DNA from 3 places in the Undibacterium sp. GW821-FHT07F11 genome. Region 3 is predicted to be linked to each of the others. Evidence: predicted binding sites of a transcription regulator. Region 3 holds the regulator's gene; each other region holds the start of a gene.
The links. Region 3 encodes HrcA, which represses chaperone genes, less so after heat shock. Its sites were predicted from a motif close to TTAGCACTCNNNNNNNNNGAGTGCTAA; they were not measured.
Positions count from the first base shown of each region.

Region 1: groES (co-chaperone GroES) is a predicted target of HrcA. The motif match lies at 6,178-6,204, and genes of this name have one in related genera.
Region 2: rpoH (RNA polymerase sigma factor RpoH) is a predicted target of HrcA. The motif match lies at 3,026-3,052, and genes of this name have one in related genera.

Region 1 is NZ_JBWKQH010000011.1:206,870-214,950, forward strand. It holds gene AC07OI_RS25535 (OPT family oligopeptide transporter) at 24-2,006, opposite strand; gene AC07OI_RS25540 (TetR/AcrR family transcriptional regulator) at 2,297-2,872, opposite strand; gene AC07OI_RS25545 (tautomerase family protein) at 3,032-3,454, shown strand; gene AC07OI_RS25550 (VOC family protein) at 3,477-3,872, shown strand; gene groL (chaperonin GroEL) at 4,133-5,782, opposite strand; gene groES (co-chaperone GroES) at 5,824-6,114, opposite strand; gene AC07OI_RS25565 (phosphocholine-specific phospholipase C) at 6,433-8,081, opposite strand, start outside.
Region 2 is NZ_JBWKQH010000006.1:248,548-256,628, forward strand. It holds gene AC07OI_RS16840 (COX15/CtaA family protein) at 1-501, shown strand, start outside; gene cyoE (heme o synthase) at 498-1,382, shown strand; gene AC07OI_RS16850 (SCO family protein) at 1,406-1,969, shown strand; gene rpoH (RNA polymerase sigma factor RpoH) at 2,065-2,961, opposite strand; gene AC07OI_RS16860 (cell division protein FtsX) at 3,283-4,197, opposite strand; gene AC07OI_RS16865 (cell division ATP-binding protein FtsE) at 4,229-4,903, opposite strand; gene ftsY (signal recognition particle-docking protein FtsY) at 4,963-6,066, opposite strand; gene rsmD (16S rRNA (guanine(966)-N(2))-methyltransferase RsmD) at 6,174-6,869, shown strand; gene coaD (pantetheine-phosphate adenylyltransferase) at 6,925-7,425, shown strand; gene AC07OI_RS16885 (YfhL family 4Fe-4S dicluster ferredoxin) at 7,505-7,765, shown strand; gene AC07OI_RS16890 (DUF484 family protein) at 7,779-8,081, opposite strand, start outside.
Region 3 is NZ_JBWKQH010000005.1:294,891-302,971, reverse strand. It holds gene AC07OI_RS14700 (MotA/TolQ/ExbB proton channel family protein) at 1-124, opposite strand, end outside; gene dapB (4-hydroxy-tetrahydrodipicolinate reductase) at 373-1,179, opposite strand; gene AC07OI_RS14690 (outer membrane protein assembly factor BamE) at 1,229-1,762, opposite strand; gene fur (ferric iron uptake transcriptional regulator) at 1,874-2,302, shown strand; gene AC07OI_RS14680 (response regulator) at 2,377-2,760, opposite strand; gene hrcA (heat-inducible transcriptional repressor HrcA) at 2,828-3,859, opposite strand; gene AC07OI_RS14670 (HAD family hydrolase) at 3,904-4,590, opposite strand; gene AC07OI_RS14665 (NAD kinase) at 4,666-5,559, shown strand; gene recN (DNA repair protein RecN) at 5,754-7,400, shown strand; gene hemH (ferrochelatase) at 7,416-8,081, shown strand, end outside.

The sequences.
Region 1 (8,081 bases), on a different contig from region 3:
TGGCCTGATGTTTCAAAGTCGGATCACATCAGCACATTGATAATCGCATTGCCTATACCTATCAATGCTGCACCAGAGATCAAGCCAGCGCAGATAGGTTCGCAACCTTCTACCCAGAAATCATGGCCTTTGCTGCCAGGCGTGCTGTTCTTGCGACCCATCCACCAGAATATGGCTGCGCCTATCCACATTGCCAGGCAGGATTCTGGTGGCAGGATGACGCCCAGACCGATGGAAACAGCTGACAAGGGGAAACGGCCTTTGGTGAAGATGCGGGCCAGTTCGATGATGGTGGCGGCTACTGCTGCCACGATGATGCCAGTGATGGCAGATGCTGGCAGGCTGCTGAAGCCTTTGGCGATCAGTTCGGCAACACCTTTCCATTGCATCGCACCTGGGAAGGCAAACTTGTCTGAAACGATAGTGGCGGTAGATCGTATGCCATCAGCATCTGGCGGCAGGAACAGCAGGAAGTACAGCGGTACGCATGCCAGCGCGCCCGAGAAAATACCGATGATATGGCCTATTGCCTGCTGCCTTGGTTTCGCGCCCAGCATATAGCCCGGTTTGATATCGGACAGCAGGTTGGATGCATTCGATGCCACTTCTGCCGTCATGCCCGCAGGTATCAGGTTATTGGCAGGGTTGGTGCTGTCGATGGCACCCATGCTGAACTGAGTGATTTTTGACAGTGTGCCAGTTGGCGTCCATGAAGTAAGGGCCATCGCATTGGCACAGATGATGGTCAGGATGAAAACAAGCGGCAGGGTGATGATGGACATCAGCCATGGCACACCAAAGAATTCATGCGTTGTCCATGCAGCCAGGATACTGAATACAGGGATACCTATGTAAGAGATGATCAGCGGTACTTCAATATGATCAAGCACAGTGCTGGTCTGGTCAGCGACTTTCTTTTGATCAGATTTTTTGAACAGGCTGGTGAACAATTCAGGTTTGGCTGCCAGGCTGATGAAGGAGGCCACTACCATCATGGAAACCGCCCACCACAGGCCCCATTGATTGACGATCTCGGTACGGGAAATTGGAACCAGTTTGCCGCTAGGAGCGATGCGTTCGACGATATCGCCACGTTGTATCATCCATGGTGCCAGGAAGACGAAATTGATGATGGTGCCCAGCAAAACGCTGCTGGCGACGCGTATACCCATCAGGCCACCGACGCCCAGCATGGCCGCATCAAGAGTAAAGCGCAGACCCAGTGCACGGAAATCTGTACCCAGGATTTTTGGGATCAGCATGTCATATTTGACTGCCGCTGCATAATAGTAAGAGTCAACCCGCTCCTGGAAATGCCAGGCTTCTGTCATGCCTGTCCATTTGTCCATACGCAGGATCTTGAACTGGATGAACTTCATCCAGCCATCGCTGGTGATCATTTGATAGATTGCCGTCCACATGGCTGTGAAAGCCATCAGGCGCGCCTTGTACATGCCGCTGGCAGCTTCGCCGGTATATACCGCATCGAGCACTACGCCGCAGGCACGGCCCTCAGGGAAGGGCAGTTGGTCTTCATTGATGAAACGGCGCTTCATCGGGAAAGCCACCAACACACCCAGGATGGAGCAGATACTCATCCACACCACCAGGTGCCACCAACTGACTACCGTACCGCTGATCAGCATATAGGCTGACAGCACGGTATTGAGTGGCATGGTCATGTAGCCAGCCGCTGTGGCGATGGATTGTGTACAGTTGTTTTCAAGGATAGTGAAATCCTTGGCCAGACCCAGGTTGGCGAGTATCTTGAAAATAGCAAAGGCCAGGATGACGGATGTCAGGCCCACGCCTATGGTGATACCGGTTTTGGCACCGATGTATAAAGCAGTCGCAGACAATATGCCGCCAAGCAAAAAGCCAGTAAATGCCGAGCGTATGGTCAACTGCGCCATATCCCCCCGGTAAATATTGGCGAACCACCACTCGTCCTTTTGGGCACGGGTCCAGGTTCGTATTTGCTCATCGCTTAATTGTTGCAGCGCCATATTTTCTCCAAAGCGGTTGTCTTGCTTGATGATGATGCCCGGCTTGTTGATGCATACGCAAGATCATTGCAAATATGAAACACAGAGCCGGAAATATGAAAATTTTCTTTCAGGTGCGGCAGTATCCAAGCGGTAGATGTTTTCTGTCAAGCGTGCTTGTTGAAAAAAGGCTTTTTGCTGTTGTTCTATTTGATTTATAGCGAAATTGGCATCGACGTGTCCCTGTTCCCAGTCTGAATTGTCCTTTTCGGCGTGATCAGAACAGAAATTCCGGCATGCAAATTCGTGAGTCAGTGGCTGTTCAAATCCAATGCCGCCTTGCGAACTGCCGCAGCAATGTCCTTGCTGATGGCAGGATCATTGACTGCCCTGGCAAGCGTGACACCGCCGACCAGCAGTGCCAACAAGGCAGTTGCTTCTTCGCGTTTGGCATCAGCTTGCCCATCCAGGCCTGCAGCCACGGTTTCTATGATGGCCAGCAATTCGGTTTCATACGCTTGTCGCGTTTTTTCCTCTGCCCGCGCCACTTCAGGCGATAGACTTTGCAATGCACAGCTATCGGCCAGATCACAAGTGCGACGCTCCCCGAGGTAAAAATCGATGAATGCCGTGCGCCAGCCACTTCCCAGTTGCTCACGCGCCTGGCTGACCCCCAGCTTCAGGTCTTCGAGCCCGGCAACTACCGCTTCGCGGAAAGCATCTGCCTTTGACTTGAAGTGGGCATAGAAAGCGCCCGAGGTTACTGCGGCATCTTTTGCCAGGCCATCAACGCCAGAACCACCAAACCCCCGGCTGCGAAATCCTCGTCCTGCGCTTTTGAGTATCTTTGCCTTGCTTTCTTCTTTTTGCCCCGCCCGGTGTGCCATGTAAAAAATCTCCAGAATAAAAATGCTATTAAAACTTTACAAGATAACGATCGTTATGTAATGATGTGTCACATCACGATCGTTATATAACGTCCGTGATGCGGGAGTCAAGGGCTGGTCTTTGACTCGACCATCCATTTTTGATCAAGGAGTTAAGCTATGCCTATCTCAGTTCAAGTTACCACAGACCTTCTCACTCTTGACGGGGAGCGTGAAGTGCTGCCTCTCGTTGCAGACGCCTTGCTACGCGTACACGGTTTGACTGGCAACAAGTTCATGACACCTAACGTCGTCGGCCACCTGGTCGTCAGCTCTGAGGCGCACAGTTATGCTGGTGGCCAGCACCAGTCGCTGGCAGTTATCGAAGTGAAGGTTCCTTCAGTCACTTTCCCTACTGCCGAGGTCAAGCAGGCCTTTGTCAGCGAGGTCACTGACATCATAGACAGGCTTAAGCAGGGGGCGCATCCGCGGGAAAGGACGTATGTCAACGTGACATATGCAGTTGATGGCACCTGGGGAATTGCGGGCAAGGCCTATTCCAATGCACAGATGGGTGAGGCTGTGCAACAGGGCTTCCACTGAAGCAAATCGATTCGGGGGCACTATGCAACAATCAAATTATTTGTTTTTTACGACGCAATGCGAGCAGGCGCTGGATTTTTATACTCAGTGTGGACTGGGGCATGTAACCGACATACTGCGTCATGGTGAGGGCGGGATGTCGCTGAAGAACGAGGCCATGCGCGGCAAGATCATGCATGCCAGATTTGAGGGGCCGGGCGTGCTTTTCTATGCTTCAGACAATGATGATGCAGAGCCTATGCGAGGTTCTGCCCACATACTGATGATGGATAGCCGTGCGCAAACCGATCAACTGTTTGCACTGATGAGTCAAGGGGCAAATGTGACGACGCCACTGGCGGTGCAAATATGGGGGGATTATTTTGGCAAGCTGACCGACCAGTTTGGCGTGCAATGGATGTTCAACTGCACTACCTGAATGGGGTGTTGCCGAAGTGGATAAATCGTAAGGGTAATAAAAAACCCCGCAACTTGCGTTGCGGGGTTTTTAGCAATGCGACTCTCGGTTAGATCGCCGAGAGTAGCTAGCAGCTAGTAGAACCTGTTTATGATCTGTAGCGAGCGGGCGTCAGCGGGGTGAAGAGCAGCGCAAAAAGCGGAATGTACTTAAGTACATGAGCATTTTGAGCAGCGCATGAGCCCCGATCACGCTCGCGCAGTAAGATCGTGAACGGGTTCTTACATCATGCCGCCCATGCCACCCATACCGCCCATGCCACCCATATCACCACCACCCATAGATGGCTTGTCTTCAGACAATTCAGCAACCAGAGCGTCAGTAGTCAGGATCAGGCCAGCAACAGATGCTGCATTTTGCAATGCAGAGCGAGTTACTTTAGCTGGGTCCAGGATACCCATTTCTATCATGTCGCCGTATGTGTCATTGGCAGCATTGAAACCGTAGTTGCCTTTGCCATTGATGATGGCGTTAACAACAACGCTAGGTTCGCCACCGGCGTTAGCAACGATTTCACGCAGAGGTGCTTCGATTGCTTTCAGAACCAGTTTGATACCTGCTTCTTGATCTGGATTGTCGCCTTTGATGTCGCCAGCAGCTTGACGTGCGCGCAGCAGGGCAACGCCACCGCCAGGAACAACGCCTTCTTCTACGGCAGCGCGAGTTGCGTGCAGAGCATCTTCAACGCGTGCTTTTTTCTCTTTCATTTCAACTTCAGTTGCAGCACCAACCTTGATCACAGCAACGCCGCCTGCCAGTTTGGCAACGCGTTCTTGCAGTTTTTCACGGTCGTAGTCAGAAGTTGCTTCTTCGATTTGCGCGCGGATTTGTTTAACGCGTGCTTCGATACCAACAGCCTGGCCAGCGCCATCGATAACGGTGGTGTTTTCTTTACCGATTTCGATACGTTTAGCTTGACCCAGGTCAGCCAGAGTTGCTTTTTCCAGAGTCAGGCCAACTTCTTCAGCAATCACTTGACCGCCGGTCAGGATAGCGATGTCTTCCAGCATGGCTTTGCGACGGTCACCGAAGCCTGGCGCTTTAACAGCTGCAGTTTTCAGGATGCCACGGATGTTGTTCACAACCAGAGTTGCCAGTGCTTCGCCGTCTACATCTTCAGCGATGATCAGCAGTGGGCGGCCGGATTTTGCAACTTGTTCCAATACTGGCAGCAGGTCACGGATGTTCGAGATTTTTTTGTCGAACAACAGGATGAACGGGTTTTCCAGGATAACGGATTGTTTTTCTGGATTGTTGATGAAGTATGGTGACAGGTAGCCACGGTCAAACTGCATACCTTCAACGATGTCGAGTTCGTTGTCCAGGGATTTGCCGTCTTCAACAGTGATCACGCCTTCTTTGCCGACTTTGTCCATTGCCTTGGCAATGATGTCGCCGATGTTTGCATCGGAGTTGGCAGAGATGGAGCCAACTTGAGCGATTTCTTTGTTGGTTGTTGTTGGCTTGGACAAAGTTTTGATTTCAGCAACGATGGCTGTAACTGCTTTGTCGATACCGCGTTTCAAGTCAGTTGGGTTGAAGCCAGCTGCTACATATTTGAAACCTTCGCGAACGATGGCTTGTGCCAGAACTGTTGCTGTCGTTGTACCGTCACCAGCGTTGTCAGAAGTGCGGGAAGCCACTTCTTTCACCAGTTGTGCACCCATGTTTTCCAGCTTGTCTTTCAGTTCGATTTCTTTAGCTACAGAAACACCGTCTTTAGTGACTGTAGGCGCGCCGAAAGAGCGTTCCAGAACTACGTTACGGCCTTTAGGGCCCAGAGTTACTTTAACTGCGTTCGCCAGGATGTTGACGCCATTGACGATTTTCGCACGTGCGTCATCACCAAAAATTACTTGTTTAGCTGCCATATTAATTCTCCGAATTCTTTAATTGATATCGTGGATGCCGATTACTTCTGTACGACCGCGAAGATATCTTCTTCACGCATCACCAGAACTTCGTTGCCGTCAACTTTGACAGCCTGACCAGAATATTTACCGAACAAAACGCGGTCGCCAACTTTAACGTCCAGGGCGCGAACTGTACCGTTGTCCAGCAATTTGCCAGGACCAACTGCCAGTACTTCACCTTGATCTGGCTTTTCAGCAGCAGCGTCAGGCAGAACGATACCGGATGCGGTTTTTGTTTCTTGATCCAGGCGTTTCACGATCAGGCGATCATGCAGGGGACGAAGGTTCATACTAGCTCCTTTAAATTTGCGAGTAATTACTATTGGAATTCAATTAAGCTGGGGAAAGACTTGTTAGCACTCTCTCCCAACGAGTGCTAAGTATATGGGCGGGGGGCAGGCTTTTCAAGAGCTAAAAAAGGGATAAACTAATATTTCTTTAATAATCAGTGACTTAGTTATGATTTAGTTGTGTTTTGGCATTGATGTTTGATTGCATTTTCCAGTACGGATTATTTTTGCACAGCTTGAAATGTATTTTTAATATCGTATTGCAGCTGAGCAAATATCAATTTACTCAGCTTTGTACTGTCAACTGGTTATTGGACGCTACACAATCGTCAATGTTACCGGGCCAGCCAGGACTGAGTAGGCATCATTGTATAAATACCAAAGCGCATAATTGCCCGCTGCGAGGCTGGCGGTATTGAGCGTCACGCTGCCCTGACTATTGCCGGCATATTCCCATTCCAGTGAATTGACATTACCTGGCACAGCACCGGCTGCGTATATACCTATCCAGTTCTTGACGCTGACTTGTGCTGGTAATGCCGCGTAGGAGGCAACGACATTGCTGCCGCGCGAGATGCGCGGTGTGGTGGTCAGGCGGGTGCTGTTAGCTTGGCGGCCGATCAAAGGGTCTGTGCGATTGTTATTACTGTTGTTACCCACGGCTTCAACATGACCGGCTACCCGGCGAAAAAACTGGCTGTCGGCGCTGCTGATGATGCTGAAGTCATACCAGCCAAAACTGTTGATCAATGGGTATTCCAGCCGCAAACTCTGGCCACCTGCCAGCGAATAAGTATTTGCCAGGCTGCCATAGGCATTGTCGCTGACGGTGAAATTGCAGGGTTGGACATTGTCGAGATTGGATAGTGTGAGCACCAGCTTGCCACTGTTGTTATCGTGAGCTGCCTGCACCTCAGGCTTGACGATGGCTGTACTGTTGCCGCGCCATTCACGCATCAAACCATTCGGGCCATAGGCGCTGAGCTGGTAAGTATCAGTACTCCAGTTCCAGGTTTCTTTCTGGATTTGCTTGCCAGCTTCAACGGTGTAATACCAGGGGCCACCAGTGCGTATCTTCGAATACACGATAAATGCAGCGCCAGCGTTGCCGTTATTGATGAAATTGACTTCCAGTTGCCTGCTGTTGCTGACCCTGGCCTGTGCTTCCAGCAGATAAGGCAGTCGGCAGGCCGGGCGCGGCCCCTGCGCCTGTGGGTAGGCTTCCTGACGCGGCTGGCTCTGGTTGACGGGTGGCACTGGATAAGGCTTGCCATTGACAGGAACATAAGCTGCAGTTTTTGGTACCGTCATTGGCCAGTTTTGATCAGGGGATTTGAAATCAAATGCAGAAGTCAAATCGCCACAGACCGTGCGTCGCCATGGCGATATCTGTTTACAACTGACTGCGGCCCTGTCTTTGCCCAGGCCATTGACCAGCCATTCTTCAAGAAAGCGCAACTTTGATGTGTGGTCAAAAACCTGGGAGCAAACCTTGCCGCCTTTGCTCCAGGGCGAGATCACCAGCATGGGCACGCGTGGGCCCAGCCCAACCGGTTCATTGCCGTATTTTTCATAAATGCCATTGTCGGCCAGCGTGGACCGACCCATGGCAGTGGTGATAGGCGGGATATGGGGTGGCACATGATCAAAGAAACCGTCGTTCTCGTCATACATCAGTAAAAACACCGTTTTGGCCCATACATCAGGCTCTGCCACCAGCGCAGCCAGCAAGCGTGCGGTCAGGTTTTCACCCGCATTGGGGGAGTTGGGTGAATGCTCGGTGTAATCATTCGGTGCGCATATCCAGGATACTTGCGGCAAGCGTTTATTGCGCACATCATCTGCAAAAGCGCTGACCAGGCCGTCCCCCTTGCTGCCACCTGCGCTTGCACCGGGTGCCATGCTGCGTGCTTTCTGATATAACGGCGAGCTGCTGTTTAACCTGCTGCCGTCTGCATTGACGCGGA
Region 2 (8,081 bases), on a different contig from region 3:
ATGCTATGGCCTGCCAGCCTGGCCTTATTACTGGTGTTTGTACAAATCGCCCTGGGTGGATGGGTGAGTACTAACTATGCTGCCCTGGCTTGCCATGATTACCCCATGTGCAATGGGCAAGCCATACCGGCAATGGACTTTGAGCATGGCTTCAGTCTCTGGCGTCAGCTAGGTCAGACCATGAGTGGTGATTACCTGCCCTTCAATGCCCTGGTTGCCATACACTGGGTACACAGGAATTTTGCCCTGCTGGTAGTTGCTGTCTGCCTCTGGACTGCTCTCAGGGCACGCAAGATTGCAGGGCTGGAAAAGCTGGGGCGCAATCTCTTGCTCGCGATTCTTGCCCAATTCATCATCGGTGTTTCTACCGTATTCTTTTCCTGGCCTTTGCTGCTGGCAGTTTTGCATAATGGGATGGCCGCCATGCTCGTGCTCTTGCTGACCATGTTAAACTACCGCATAAGGCATGTGAGCCTTGCCGCTGCCAAAGATAGATCATGACCACTTTAAGTTTGCCCTCCAACCGCCTGGCTCAGTACTGGGCTTTGACCAAGCCCCGTGTTACCCAGCTTGCCGTATTTTGTGCCGTCATCGGCATGTTCCTGGCGACGCCAGACTTGCCGGACTGGCGTGTCGTTGTTGCCGCTACCGTGGGTATCTGGCTGCTGGCTGGTGCTGCTTTTGCAGTAAATTGCCTTGTAGAAAAAGAAATTGATTCGCGCATGGCAAGAACTGCGCGCCGTGCGACTGCCCAGGGTGAAATCACCGTGCCACAGACTCTGGTTTTCTCAGGTGTCATCGGTGGCATGGGTATGTGGATCTTGTACACGATGGTCAATCCCCTGACCATGTGGCTGACTTTCATTACCTTTGTCGGCTATGCCGTTATTTACACCATCATCCTGAAACCGGCGACACCGCAAAACATCGTTATCGGTGGTTTGTCCGGTGCCATGCCGCCAGCCTTGGGTTGGGCAGCCGTGGCAAACGATGTACCGATGCAGGCCTGGTTGCTGGTGTTGATCATCTTCATCTGGACACCGCCGCATTTCTGGGCACTGGCGATGTACAGGCGTGATGACTATGCGCGTTCTGGTTTGCCGATGTTGCCGATTACCCATGGTCTGGAATTTACCCGTTTCCACATCTGGCTATACACCATTGCCCTGTTTGCCACTACCATGCTGCCTTATGCGGTGCATATGAGTGGCCTGATTTATCTGGTCAGCGCGATCATCCTTGGCCTGATTTTCCTCTGGTATGCATGGCGTATTTACAAGCATTATGATGACATACTGGCACGCAAGACTTTTGCCTATTCCATCATCTACCTGTCCCTGCTATTCGCAGCCTTGTTGATTGATCACTATATCAAGCTATGAAAATTCTGAAGCATGTGACCAGTATGCTGATGGCGCTGAGTTTGCTGACCCTGGTGGCTTGCAATCCCGCGCAGGAAAAATTCAATAACACGGATCTGACAGGTCTTGATTACGCCAAAGACTTTGCCCTGACAGATCACAATGGCAAGGCGCGCACCCTGGCAGACTTCAAGGGCAAGGCTGTCGTCATTTTTTTTGGCTATACCCAATGCCCGGATGTGTGTCCGACCACCATGGTGGAAATGGCCAATGTCATGAAGCTGCTTGGTGCTGATGCCGACAAGGTGCAGGTACTGTTCGTAACGCTTGATCCTGAGCGTGATACCCAGACTTTATTGGCCAGCTATGTACCCAATTTCGACAAGCGTTTCCTTGGTTTGTATGGCGATGCAGCGGCAACAGCCAGGGTCGCCAAAGAATTCAAGGTGTTTTATCAAAAGGTAGAGGGTAAAACCCCGGGTAGTTATACCGTAGACCATACTGCCGGCAGTTATGTATTTGATCCTCAGGGGCGCATACGCTTATTCTTGCGCCATGGTCAGGGGGCAGAACCTGTTGCGCATGATTTGAAGATATTATTGAAATAAGTTTGAGCAGCTTGCTCTGAACTGCCGTATAAATCCGGCGTATAAAACAAAAGGCACTCTTGCGAGTGCCTTTTTCATTGCTAGTGCATGTCTGATCAAGCAAAACTGCTGAGGCTGCCCTTCATTTTCTTCAAGGCTGCGCTTTCGATCTGGCGTATGCGTTCGGCAGAGACACCGTATTCATCGGCCAGCTCGTGCAGGGTCGCACCTGTACCATCATCATTTTTCAACCAGCGTGATTCTATGATGTGGCGCGAACGTGCATCCAGCTTGGACAAGGCAGATTCCAGTCCTTCGCTTTGCAGACGGTCATACTGACGTGTTTCCAGAACACGGGTAGGCTCGTCGGATTCCGTTTTCAGATAGGCGATAGGGGCAAATTTCTCATCGTCATCATCCGTCGGCGCATCCAGGGCAATATCATGACCGGACAAACGCATTTCCATTTCGATGACTTCTTCGCGTTTGACATCCAATGTCGATGCCAGGGCATCAATTTGCTTGGGTGTCATCGCGTCCAGACCTTCTTTATGGCTGCGCAGGTTAAAAAACAATTTGCGCTGGGCTTTGGTCGTTGCTACTTTAACCAGGCGCCAGTTTTTCAAAATGTATTCATGCATTTCAGCCTTGATCCAGTGCATGGCATAGGACACCAGACGCACGCCTTGGTCAGGGTCAAAACGTTTGACGGCTTTCATCAGGCCAATATTGCCTTCTTGAATCAAGTCAGCATGTGGCAAGCCATAGCCGAGGTAACCACGGGCGATGGACACTACCAGACGCAGATGCGACATAACCAGTTGCTGCGCGGCAGCCAGGTCATTGTCATTACGTAATTTGTTTGCGAAGTCGATCTCTTCCTGATGCGTGAGCATGGGCAGACGATTGACTGCAGAGATATAGGCATCAATATTACCCAGCGTACCACTGAAGCCCAGGGCCAATGCTGTGCTGTCAGTTGCAGGGATCAATTGTGTCGATGTAGTTGCCATTTTTCCTCCTTATTGCTGCCTTAAGAGTATCAATTACTCCTTTTGGCACTTTCAAGTTCCTATATTAGCACTCTCTTGAGAAGAGTGCTAATAATCAGATTCTATGAACTTCATCAAATAAATCTATTGAAAAACTAGCATTCATTTACAACATTTATATTGCTTAGATACGGCTCAGGCTTGAAAGTTGCAATCCTGTTGATGCAAATTGTAAGAGGCTGTTGCAAATCAAGGCGCCCGGCCAACTTCGTTGACGCAGGCACCGCTAACATCATGTAGACGAAACAAAACCAGATTTATTTTGCAATGGCAGCTATTAATTTAACTTGCACGTGCCAGTTGTCTTCTTACTGACAGAAAAACGCCTACCAATCCTAGCAACATGCTAACAGCCAGGAGAATGGCGCTCTGTACGATACCCAACGGAGCAAGGTGGAATTCTGAGGCATATAATTTAGCAAATTCAGCAATAGCCTTGTTCAAAGGCTGCAGTGATGCAGCGATCAGGCCCAGTGCCAGGCCACCCGCCAATAAGCCAAGCAATGCGCCGGTATAGTAATAAGGTTTGTGGATAAAGCTATTGGTGGCCCCCAACAGGCGTGAGACGGCAATTTCAGCCCGGTGTGAAATGACTTGCAGACGGGTTGCATTAAACACCACGACCACCACCACCACACCCAGCGTGGCAGCCAGGAATAACAAACCCAGTTGCATGATCTGCACCAGTGCTGCCAGGCGCTTGACCCAGGCCGAGTCCAGTTGCACTACATCGACATCAGGCATTTGTTTGATTTCTTCTACCAGCGCCTCTATCTTGCCAGCCTCATTATTCGACATGGACAAGACATAGGCATCCGGCAAGGGATTGCCGCCCAGGGTGGATAAGACTTCGGCCAGATTGGATGACTGCTCCAGGCTGGCGAGTGCCTTGTCCTTGGGGATGAAGCTCAAGTTTGCCGTGATGTTTTTCTCTTTCAGCAATTTCTTCAAGGGTATCGACAAGGCAGTAGCAGTTGCCCTTGGCGTGTCCGGGCTGACGAAAATACTGATTTCAGGCTCTATTGATAGTTGCGAAGAGATCGGGCGTATATTCTCTATCAGGGTCAGGCCAGCGATGGGCAAGGCCAGCGCAATCGCAACAACCAGTACATTGAACAAGAAATTGCCAGGGCTGCCGCGTAAATGGGCAAACGCACTCTTGATGGCAAACAAATGCTGACGGAACCAGTTGGTCATGAATTCATCCTTATTATTCTGTCATGCAGGATCAGGCGGCGAGCGAGGATTTCCAGGTACTGACTACCTGACCCTGGCTGAGATAAATCACGCGGCTGGCCTGATCGAGAAATTGTTCATCATGGCTGGAGATAATGCAGGTGACCCCCGCGCTCTGGAAAGCCTTGAGCGCACCCAATACCTTGTTGGCATTGTCGCGATCGAGAAAGGCGGTAGGTTCATCCGCCAGAATGATCTGTGGCCGGTTGACGATGGCACGGGCAATCGCCACGCGCTGTTGTTCTCCACCGGATAAAGCCAGCGGCAAAGAATAAGCTTTATCAGGCAAGCCAACTTTTTCCAACGCTATGCGGGCGCGGGTTTCGGCTTCGCTATGGGAAGCACCGGTAACGATGATGGGTAGCATGACATTGGCCAGTACATGGCGGTCAGTCAATAGTTTTTGATCTTGCAAAATCAGGCCCAGCTTGCGGCGCAAATAAGGCAGGCTGCTGTTTTTCAGTTTGCCTATGTCCTGACCATTCACTTTGACTGTACCCGCTGTTGGCTTTTCTATGCCAGCGATCATCTTTAGCAAGGTGGACTTGCCAGCACCAGAGGGGCCAGCCAGAAAGATCAGTTCACCGGCGGCAATCGATAATGAAACATCCTTGAGCGCATAGACATCTTGCGAATATTGTTTGCTGACGTGTTCAAATTCAATCATGGTCGCGTATGGTCTTTTTGAGCTTCATCAATGGCTGTTGTGCTTGTTCTCAGTCACATTTAGCTGAACAGCGCGTCAACAAATTCCTGTGCATTAAACGGTTGCAAGTCTTCAATCTGTTCACCTATGCCTATGAAATAGACGGGCACAGGGCGGTTCTTGGCAATCGCTGCCAGCACGCCACCTTTGGCAGTGCCATCAAGCTTTGTGATGACCAGACCAGTCAATTGCAGGGCATCATCAAAGGCTTTGACCTGGGCCAGGGCATTCTGACCAGTGTTACCGTCGATGATGAGCAAGACTTCTTGTGGCGCACCGTCCATGCCTTTGGCGATGACGCGTTTGATTTTCTTCAATTCTTCCATCAGATGTAGCTGGGTAGGCAGGCGGCCTGCTGTATCCACCATCACTACATCCGTACCACGGGCGCGGGCAGAGGCGACTGCATCAAAAGCCACTGCGGCAGGGTCGCCAGATTCCTGTGCGATGACGGTGACATTATTGCGTTCGCCCCAGATCGTCAGTTGCTCACGTGCTGCTGCGCGGAAGGTGTCGCCCGCCGCGAGTAAAACGGATTGCTGATGGCTTTGCATGTGCTTGGCCAGCTTGCCTATCGTGGTGGTCTTGCCAGCACCATTCACACCAGTGATCATCATGACCAAGGGTTGATAACGGCCCAGTTCCAGTGGTTTTTGTAAAGGGGTCAGCAATTCCAGCAGCAACACTTTCAGGGCAGCCTTGACTTGCTCGGCATCCGTCAGCTTCTCTTCCTTGACCCTTTTCTTTAATCCATCCAGCAGGAATTGGGTAGCTTCCACACCTGCATCCGAGGTCAGCAGGGCAGCTTCCAGCTCTTCATACAAATCATCATCAATGCGGGCACCGATGAAGAGGGTGGTAAGATTCGAGGAAGTCTTAGCCAGCCCGGCTTTCAGGCGGCTTAACCATGAGCGTTTTTGCTCGGGTTCTGGTGCTTGAGGGGCTACAACATCTGCCAACGCTGGCTTAACTTCAGCCACAGGCGCAGGAGCGGTAACCGTGGTAACGATGGCAGGCGTAGCAACAGCAGGTGCAGGACTGGCTGGTGCCGTAACAACGGGTGCAGGATCAGCCACAACAACTGGCGCCTCTTCTTTGGGCTTCTTTTTGAAAAAACTAAACATCGGGATATTTGGGAGTGCGGGCGGCAAATAAGCCAGCCCTGATATTAGAATGCTGCCATTTTAACAGACAGCGCAACGTAAACTGATTTAGCCGTAGCAAGCATGCAATGAAAACAAATAGTAATAAAAAAACAAAAAACGCGACCGCAAAAACGTCGGTAGTAAAACGTCAAAACCATCAGGTCCGCATCATAGGCGGCGTGTGGAAACGCAGCCTGCTCAGCGTGGTTGATGCCGAGGGTTTGCGTCCTACGCCAGACCGCGTCAGAGAAACCCTGTTTAACTGGCTCAATCACTTGCTGCACAATAACTGGACAGGCGTGCATTGCCTGGATCTGTTTGCTGGCAGCGGTGCCCTGGGTTTTGAAGCCGCCAGCCGCGGCGCAGCGCAAGTCATCATGGTGGAGGCGCATACCCCTGCTTATAAGCAACTGGAGCAAGTCAGGGACAAACTGCAAGCCAGCCAATGCAAACTGATCAGGGCCGATGCTCTCAAGGCAGTTGAAAGTATGGCAAACCAGTCACAAAAAATGGATGTGATCTTCCTTGACCCTCCGTTTGAGCAGGATTGGCTGGGTCGTATCTTGCCAGCTTGCGCGCAATTGCTGAGCCCGAAAGGCTGTATTTATGTTGAATCCGAGTTTCCCCTGGCTGAAACTTCAGGCGATGCAGCGACAGAAGAAAAATTAGCTAAATTATTAAGTGGATGGCAACTTATCCGTGCCGATAAAGCCGGTAGTGTGTACTTCCATATACTGCAACGCAACATTTTGCCGCATGAGGCGCACGAAAATCAGGCATAATGCCTGCTCAACTTGGTGCATATCCTTATGCAGATTGCGAAAAAAGGGAGTGAAGATGGTCACAGCCGTTTATCCGGGAACATTCGATCCGCTGACACGCGGTCATGAAGATCTGGTGCGTCGCGCATCCGGTCTTTTTGATACTTTGGTGGTGGGTGTGGCGGATAGCAAAAGCAAGAATCCATTTTTCTCCCTGGATGAACGCCTGGAAATTGCCAATGAAGTGCTGGGACATTACCCGAATGTCAAAGTAGAGAGTTTCTCTGGTTTGCTAAAAGACTTTGTACGCAAAAATGATGCGCGTGTCATCGTGCGCGGCTTGCGTGCCGTGTCTGACTTTGAGTATGAATTCCAGATGGCGGGCATGAACCGTTATCTGTTGCCAGATGTAGAAACCCTGTTCCTGACACCTTCTGATCAATATCAGTTTATTTCAGGTACGATAGTGCGTGAGATCGCCATGTTTGGTGGCGATGTGTCAAAATTTGTGTTCCCTTCAGTGGATCGCTGGCTAAAGAAGAAAGTCGCTTTGCTGGCTGAAAACACAAACAGTTGAAATACAAGAGTAGATATATTCGTATGCGCTGAAATCAGTGCGTACTGAACTAAGCAGCACATGAAAGTGAAGTGACAACATGGCCCTGATGATTACAGACGATTGCATCAATTGTGATGTCTGCGAACCCGAATGCCCCAACGACGCCATTTACATGGGGCCGGAAATTTATGAGATTGACCCGCATAAATGTACTGAATGTGTCGGTCATTACACTGAGCCGCAATGTCAGCAGGTGTGCCCGGTCAGTTGCATTCCTTTTAATCCTGAGTGGCGCGAAACCCCAGAACAGTTGAACGCGAAGTATGAGCAATTGCAGGCCGGCAAAAAGCCTGCGTAAGCATAAGCCCGGCCTAAAAACAACGCACCTGATTACGCCCGCCATTTTTTGCCTGATATAAGGCACGGTCAGCACGCAACACCAGATCACGGGCAATGCTGCTGGCATCGTCGTAATTGGTATTTTCATCAATGGTCGTCAGGCCTATCGATATCGTGGCCTGGCAAGTGCCAGCCTCACTCAATACAAAATCCTGGCCCTCGATACTCTTGCGTATACGCTCTGCTACTTGTATCGCATCATGCAAATTGGTGTTGACCAGCACCACCACAAATTCTTCACCACCGAAACGGCCCAGGGTGTCACTGAGACGTAA
Region 3 (8,081 bases):
AGAAACTCCAGCCCTTCATCAAGATCAATGTCCAGCTCAGTACCGACATCAACAATAATAGCCAGCCGACCAGATGACCCAGGGCATCAGCCTGTTCCCAGTAATGTGCAATTGCAGAATTCATGCGTGCGCCGCTTATTTCACTTATTTAAATGTCAGGCAAATGTTGTGTTATTAACGAAAACTAAATAGGACTTACGCAAAATTGTCCCGGCAAGACTATCGCCTTAAGAAACCTCTCTTGCAAGAGAGGTTCGTTACGTCGGCAGGCAACATGTTGCCTGAAACCCCGACTACACCATAGCGATGAAGACAGTACTTTAGTACGGCCAGGAGCTGCAACGCTGCTGGGGCGGTTTTGCGTCAGTCCCACTACCGCAAACCCAGCACATCGTACATATCATACAGGCCTGTAGATTTGCCTTGCAGGAAACGTGCTGCACGCAGGCTGCCATGGGCATAAGTCACACGGCTGGATGATTTGTGGCTGATTTCTACACGCTCACCTATGCCGGCAAACAAGACTGTGTGGTCACCAACAATGTCGCCGCCACGGATAGTGGCAAAACCGATGGAAGACGGATCGCGTTCACCAGTCACGCCTTCGCGGGCAAAGACACCCACTTCATTGAGGTCACGGCCCAATGCATCGGCGATGACTTCACCCATTTTCAGGGCAGTGCCTGATGGAGCATCCACCTTGAAGCGGTGATGGGCTTCGACGATTTCGATGTCATACCCCTCTGCAAAGCTCTTGGCTGCCATTTCCAGCAACTTCATGGTGACATTCACGCCCACACTCATATTCGGCGCAAACATGATGGCAGTTTTTTCTGCTGCGGCGGCGATCGCTGCCTTGCCAGCCTCATCAAAGCCTGTGGTGCCTATGATCATCTTGATGCCATGCGCAGCACAATATTCAAGATGCTTGAGTGTACCTTCAGGACGGGTGAAGTCGATCAGGTAGTCAGCATTCGCCAGGCCTGCGGACAGGTCAGCCGTAATGCTGACACCAGAAGGCTTGCCCAAGCTGGCTGCCGCATCCGTACCCAGAGCTGGCGAAGCTGGCACATCCAGGGCACCAACCAGTACCATATCATCCGCATTGCTGATCGCTTCGACCAGCATTTTCCCCATACGGCCAGAAGCCCCGGCCACGGCGATTTTCAGTGCAGTCATTGGTATTAATTTCTCTTTAGATTTATTTCTCTTTAGGCTTATTTAAGACTTATTTATCTTTTTTCTTCGGCGCATCAGTTTCTATTACTGATTGCACCCGGTTCAGGCCCAGTGCGGATTCAGTGATGCGCGCCAGATATTCTTTTTCAGTCGGCAAATTACCACCGCCTTCGAACTTCGCTACCGTACCATCCTTGAAGTACACAGAAACACGGCTGGTAATACGCTCGCCATTCGGCTTGGTCAGGCGGAAAGGATAATCCCAGCGGTCTTCATGGAACATATCGGTCAGCAAGGCTGTGCCAAGCACAAAACGCACTTGTTCGCGCGTCATGCCTTCTTTTAATTGCGCCACCATTTCCTGGGAAACAAAATTACCTTGCTGTATGGAAACGCGATAAGGTGAAATAAAGGCCAATACCTTGCCAAAACCAGTAGGCTCTACCACTTGTGCACCATTCGCATCACCAGGTGTGCCCGATGTTGCATATACTGATGTCTTGTCAGCCGATGACAGCAGGGGAATAGGTGATGAGCATGCTGTCAAAGAAGCCAGCACTACCAGACCCGCTACACGGCTCATCTTCTTCCGTGTTAATTCTGAAAACAACAGTTGCATAGATAACCTCTTAATTGAGCAACAAGCCCTAAAACCCGATATCATAAAGCAGATAGCAATTTTTTGATCGAAAACATGACAAACAGCACCCCCAACCTCAAGGCCAGCGGTCTGAAAGCCACTCTGCCCCGTCTGAAAATCCTGGAAATCTTCCAGAGCAGCAAGGTTCGTCATCTGACAGCAGAAGATGTATATAAGATCCTGCTGAATGAAAATATGGATGTCGGTCTGGCAACTGTGTACCGCGTACTAACCCAGTTTGAGCAGGCTGGCCTGTTAAACCGCAATCATTTTGAGACTGGCAAAGCCATTTTTGAATTGAATGAGGGTTCACACCATGACCATCTGGTTTGCCTGGATTGTGGTCGCGTGGAAGAGTTCTTTGATGAAGAAATCGAGCGACGCCAGCAGACGGTAGCTCAGGAGCGTGGCTTCAAGATTGCTGAACATGCACTGGCGATCTATGGCAACTGTACCAAGCCGAATTGCGAGCATAAGGCTTAAGTCAGACAACAATTTCTCAAATTTGGTTTTCAAGCGCACCGGGATGGATATACATGTCCTGTGCGCCGCCAGACTCACTTATTGATCTTGGTAACAACAGCTTCCACAGTACCTATGATCTTTTGGGCATTAAATGGCTTGAGGATATAGCCATGTATGCCGGTTTTGACTACCTCATTGATGGTTTCCTGATCTTTATTGGCTGTCACCATGAGTACCCGGGCATCTGGCAGCAGTTCTCGGATACGCGGTAAAATTTCAGTACCGCTGATTTTGGGCATCACAATATCAAGCAAGATCAGGTCGGGCCTGAGCTTCACTGCCATTTCCAGGCCAGCACCGCCATCCGTTGCCTCACCAACAACGTTATACCCCTCGCTGCGCAATATGACCCTGAGCACTTCGCGGGTTACATCATTGTCATCTATCAATAAAATCTTCGCGTTTTTCTTGTCCATGGCAATCTGTATTCGCGTAAATGTTTAATAAGCTGCTACGCCAGTCTGGGCATGTTGACATCCCGGCTTATTGACTTAATGCATTCGATAATAATTTCGAAGTGATATCCACGATAGGAATTACTCTTTCATATGCCATGCGGGTTGGGCCTATGACACCCAGGGTACCTACTATTTTACCGTTCACCTCGTAAGGGGCAGTGACGATACTCATTTCTTCCATGGGCACCAGTTGCGACTCGCCGCCTATGAATATCTGCACGCCGGTTGCCTTGCTGGAGACATCAAGCAGTTGCATGAGACTGTTTTTTTGCTCAAACATATCAAACAGCTTGCGCAGGGAACTCATATTCGAAGACAGGTCCTGCACATTCAGCAAATTGCGCTCGCCAGAGATGACGACTTCGTCATTATCTTCATCCATGGCATTGCTGCCTGCTTCAACAGCCGCCTGCATGAGTCTGGTCATGTCATTTTGCAATTGCCGCAACTCACTATTGATACGGGTACGTGCATCGGTAAAACTAAGGCCGCCAAAGTTCTGGTTCAGGTAATTGGCTGCCTGCACCAGCTGGGTGGGTGTGTAATCAACATCCGTCAACAGCAAGCGGTTATGGACTTCGCCTGTTGGAGTGACGACCACCAGTAAAATACGTTTTTCTGAAAGACGCAAGAATTCAACTTGCTGGAAAATCGACTCAGTACGCGGGGTCATGACGACACCGGCAAACTGCGTCAAGGAAGACAAGATTTGCGCCGCATTCGCAATCAGTTTTTGCGGCGGCTGTGCATTCATATTCGATTGCAGGCTCGATTGCAGGCGCGAATCCATACCTGCACCATTGATATCTTGCACAGTCAGCAACTTATCAACGAAGACACGATAACCTCTGGGGGTGGGGATACGGCCCGCAGAAGTATGCGGGCTAGCGACAAAGCCCATTTCTTCGAGATCCGCCATGACATTGCGTATCGTCGCTGGCGATAACTCCAGACCGGATATTTTTGACAAGGCGCGAGACCCCACAGGCTGGCCATCGGCGATATAACGCTCGACCAGGGCTTTTAATAAAGTTTGTGCGCGGATATCTAGTTGCATGGTTTCATTTTATGCGTTCATGACTGACATGAACATAGAAAAATTCACAGCCATAGAGTCAGGTCATGCAGATTGGCAAATTCTGCATCCGGCTTGATATGCAGATGGCGCTCATCTTCAATTTTTAAACCCTGGCGGTTCATCCAGCCGCCTTTTAATCCCGCCTGTTGCGCACCTTGCACATCAAGCAATAAATCATCACCTACGTACAATACCTCTTGCGGGGCCAGACCCAATTCCTGGCAAGCAGCCAGAAATATCCTGGGATCAGGTTTGGCACAGCCAAAGCGAAAGGCAGCGATAGACACCTTGAAATGGTGCGCCAGGCCTATCGCCTGCAAATCGGCAAAACCATTTGAGACAGTGCCCAGCAGCAGTTTTTCTTGCAGGGCCTGTAAAGCCGGTTTGACATCGCTGTACAAATCGACTTTGTTCCTGGCATCGGCAAATACCGCCATGGCCTGGTCGGCTTTATCGGCTGCCACGCCATGCTCATCAAACACCTGCTTCAACAGGGTATGCCGCAAGGCCCATAAATCGTATTGAAAACGCTGGTCGCTCGCTACCAGCACATTCCTGCGCTCGCGCAATTTTTCCATATTGTAATTTTGCGCCACGACGGGTACATGCTCATGCATCCATTGCTGCAACACTGATTCGGCATGGCGAATTACCGGTGCAACCGGCCACAAAGTATCATCCAGATCCAGCAAAACTGCTTTAATTGCCATAAAGAGCACTCATTCCATTCATTGATGTCCTAATTATGTTCTAATCTTAGCCATCATGTCACCCTACCTTTGTTTATGACAGTACAGGCCAAAACCATTGCACTTGTTGGAAAATCTAATGCGGCAGGCATTGCCGACTCGATTAAGGAGCTGGCCAATTTTCTTGCGAGCGAGGGACATCGTGTCGTCATCGAAGCAGAAACGGCGCAATACCTGCAGTTAAGTGAATTCAGCAGTATGCCCGTGCCAGAGATAGGCAAGCTGGCGGACGTTGCCATCGTGGTTGGCGGTGATGGCACCATGCTGGGTATAGCGCGGCAACTGGCTCCCTATAATATCCCGCTGATCGGCATCAATCAGGGCAGGCTGGGTTTTATCACAGATATTGCGCTCGACCGCAAAATCCCTGTCATCACAGAAATGCTGAATGGCAAATATGTGTCTGAACGGCGCAGCCTGTTACAGGCTATCGTTACCCGTGATGGCAACCAGATTTTCAGTGGCGTGGCTTTCAATGATATTGTGGTGTCGCGTGGTGCTGGCTCAGGCATGGTGGAACTGCGCGTTGAGGTAGACGGGCACTTCATGTACAACCAGCGTTCAGACGGCCTTATCGTCTCGACACCAACTGGCTCTACGGCCTATGCGCTTTCTGCTGGCGGCCCCTTGCTGCACCCCAGCTTATCCGGCATTGCGATGGTGCCGATTGCACCGCATGCCTTATCGAACCGGCCCATCGTTTTGCCAGACAGTAGTGAAATCGTCATCACCATCGTGGCTGGGCGCGATATCAGCCTGAACTTTGATATGCAAAATTTTGCCAGCCTGCAGCATCAGGACAGGATCATCGTCAATCGTTCTGCTCATACAGTGACCTTTCTTCATCCTCAGGACTGGAATTATTACAACACTCTGCGCGAAAAATTGCACTGGAATGAATATCCATCCGTAGAGGGTGCGCTGAATTAATCTACTGAGTAAGTACCCAACTAAGTAGGTATCCTATTGAGTAACTTATTAAGCGTACCAAACCCACTCTTACGAACACAGAAGTCACAGGCTGTTGCTAGAATAGCGATTTCGCTATGCTGGGCCATATACCGGGTCATATACCATATAGTCCAGCCCTGTTTTCTTAACAAATTCCTTCATGTCAGCCCATTATGTTGCGCACGCTTGCCATTCGTGATTTTGTCATTGTCGATACGCTGGAACTTGAATTTTCTTCCGGCTTCAGTGTGCTGACCGGAGAAACCGGTGCTGGTAAATCCATCCTCATCGATGCCCTGACCCTGGCCTTGGGTGGACGGGGTGATGCCAGCATGGTGCGCGAGTCTGCCAGCAAAACTGATATCAGCGCGGAATTTGCCGTCAATGAGATTCTTGCAGCATGGCTCAAAGAACATGAATTCTTTGACCAGGACCAGCCTTTGATCTTGCGCCGTACCATCGATAATGCAGGCCGCTCAAAAGCATGGATCAATGGCATCACCGCCACAGTAAGCCAATTGCGCGAGATTGGCGACATGCTGGTGGATATTCACGGCCAGCATGCACATCAGTCATTGCTGAAAACTGAAGCGCAACGCGATTTACTGGATATGCAAGGCGGCTTGCAAGAACAAGTCACAGAAGCAGGTTTGCGTTACCGGGCGTGGCGTAACATCAGCAAGCAACGCGAAGAATTTGAAACCAATGCCAAGAGCGTATTGCAAGAGCGCGAGCGCCTGGAATGGCAAGTTGGTGAACTCGATAAATTGCAAATCAAACCAGGCGAATGGGAAAGCATCAGCCAGGAGCACAGCCGCCTCGCCCATGCCGCCAGCCTGCTCGAAGCTGGTCAGGAAGCGGCGGCATTGATTTCTGAATCCGAGCATCCGGTCTTGTCGCAACTGACTGCCATCCAGCAAAAGCTGTTGAAGCTTATCGATTACGATGCAGCGCTCAAACCCGTCACCGATGCGCTGGAATCTGCCTGCATCAACTTGCAGGAAACCACTTATGCACTCAATGTTTACCTGAGCCGCACCGAACTTGACCCGGCCCGCCTGCGCGTCGTGGAAAACCGTGTAGAAGCAATACACACCACGGCAAGGCGCTTTCACGTCGCACCAGAAAAACTGCATGAAGAATTTGCCACGCTGTCTGCCCAGTTGGCACAACTATCCAATGCGACTGACATGGATGCCCTGAAAGCACAGGAAGAAAAAGCCAGGCTGGCTTACCTGCAAACCGCAGAAAAACTCAGCAGGGCCAGACAAAAAGTTGCCAAGGACCTGGGCGCAGCAGTAACCACGGCAATGCAAGACTTGAGCATGGGCGGCGGCAGTTTCTCGGTCGCCCTGAACCCGGTCGAACCAGCCGGCTATGGTCTGGAGCAAGTGGAATTTCTCGTGGCAGGCCATGCAGGTGTGCAGGCAAGGCCATTGGCCAAGGTGGCCTCTGGCGGTGAACTCGCACGTATCTCGCTGGCGATTTCTGTTATCACCTCTTGTGCTACGGCCACCCCTACCCTCATATTTGATGAAGTTGATAGCGGCATAGGTGGTGGCGTGGCTGAAGTGGTTGGACGCTTATTGAAACGTCTTGGACAAGACAGGCAAGTCTTGTGTGTGACGCATCTACCACAAGTAGCCAGTCAGGCTAACCAGCACTTCCAGGTCAGCAAAGCCAACCAGAATGGCAAAACCGTTTCGCAGATAGAAGCACTCGATAATAAGCAGAGAGTGGAAGAAATTGCCCGCATGCTGGGCGGCATAGAAATTACAGCGACTACGCGCAAACACGCCAGAGAATTATTGGCATCTTAAGAAAAAAAATACATCATGCGCTTCCTTAAAGAACCTGAATATTCACACGGCAAAATCCCCAGGACAGCAGTAGTGCTGATCAACCTGGGCACGCCTGATGCACCAACGACATCGGCTGTGCGCCGCTACCTCAAACAATTTTTATGGGACAGGCGTGTGGTTGAAGTGCCGCGCCCGGTCTGGTGGCTGCTCTTGCATGGGATTATCCTGCCCTTCCGTTCTGGCCAGTCAGCAAAAAAATATGCGTCCATCTGGACCAAGGATGGCTCGCCACTGAAGATACATACGCAAAAACAGGCTGCATTGCTGAAAGGCTATCTGGGTGAGCGTGGGCATGAAGTACAAGTTGCGTATGCCATGCGGTACGGCTCACCTTCGATACCCGATGTCTTGCAAAAGCTAAAAGCCGACGGTTGTGAACGCATACTGATATTGCCTGCTTACCCGCAATATTCTGCCACCACGACGGCATCCAATTTTGATGCCGTAGTCCAGCATTACCAGCAAGTCAGGAATATGCCTGAACTGCGCTTCGTCAAGAATTATCATGATCATGATGGCTATATACAGGCGCTGCGCATATCAGTGATGGATCACTGGCAAAGCCATGGCCGCCCGGACAAACTGGTCATGAGTTTCCATGGTTTGCCCAAGGCCTTTTTACTGCGTGGCGATGCTTAC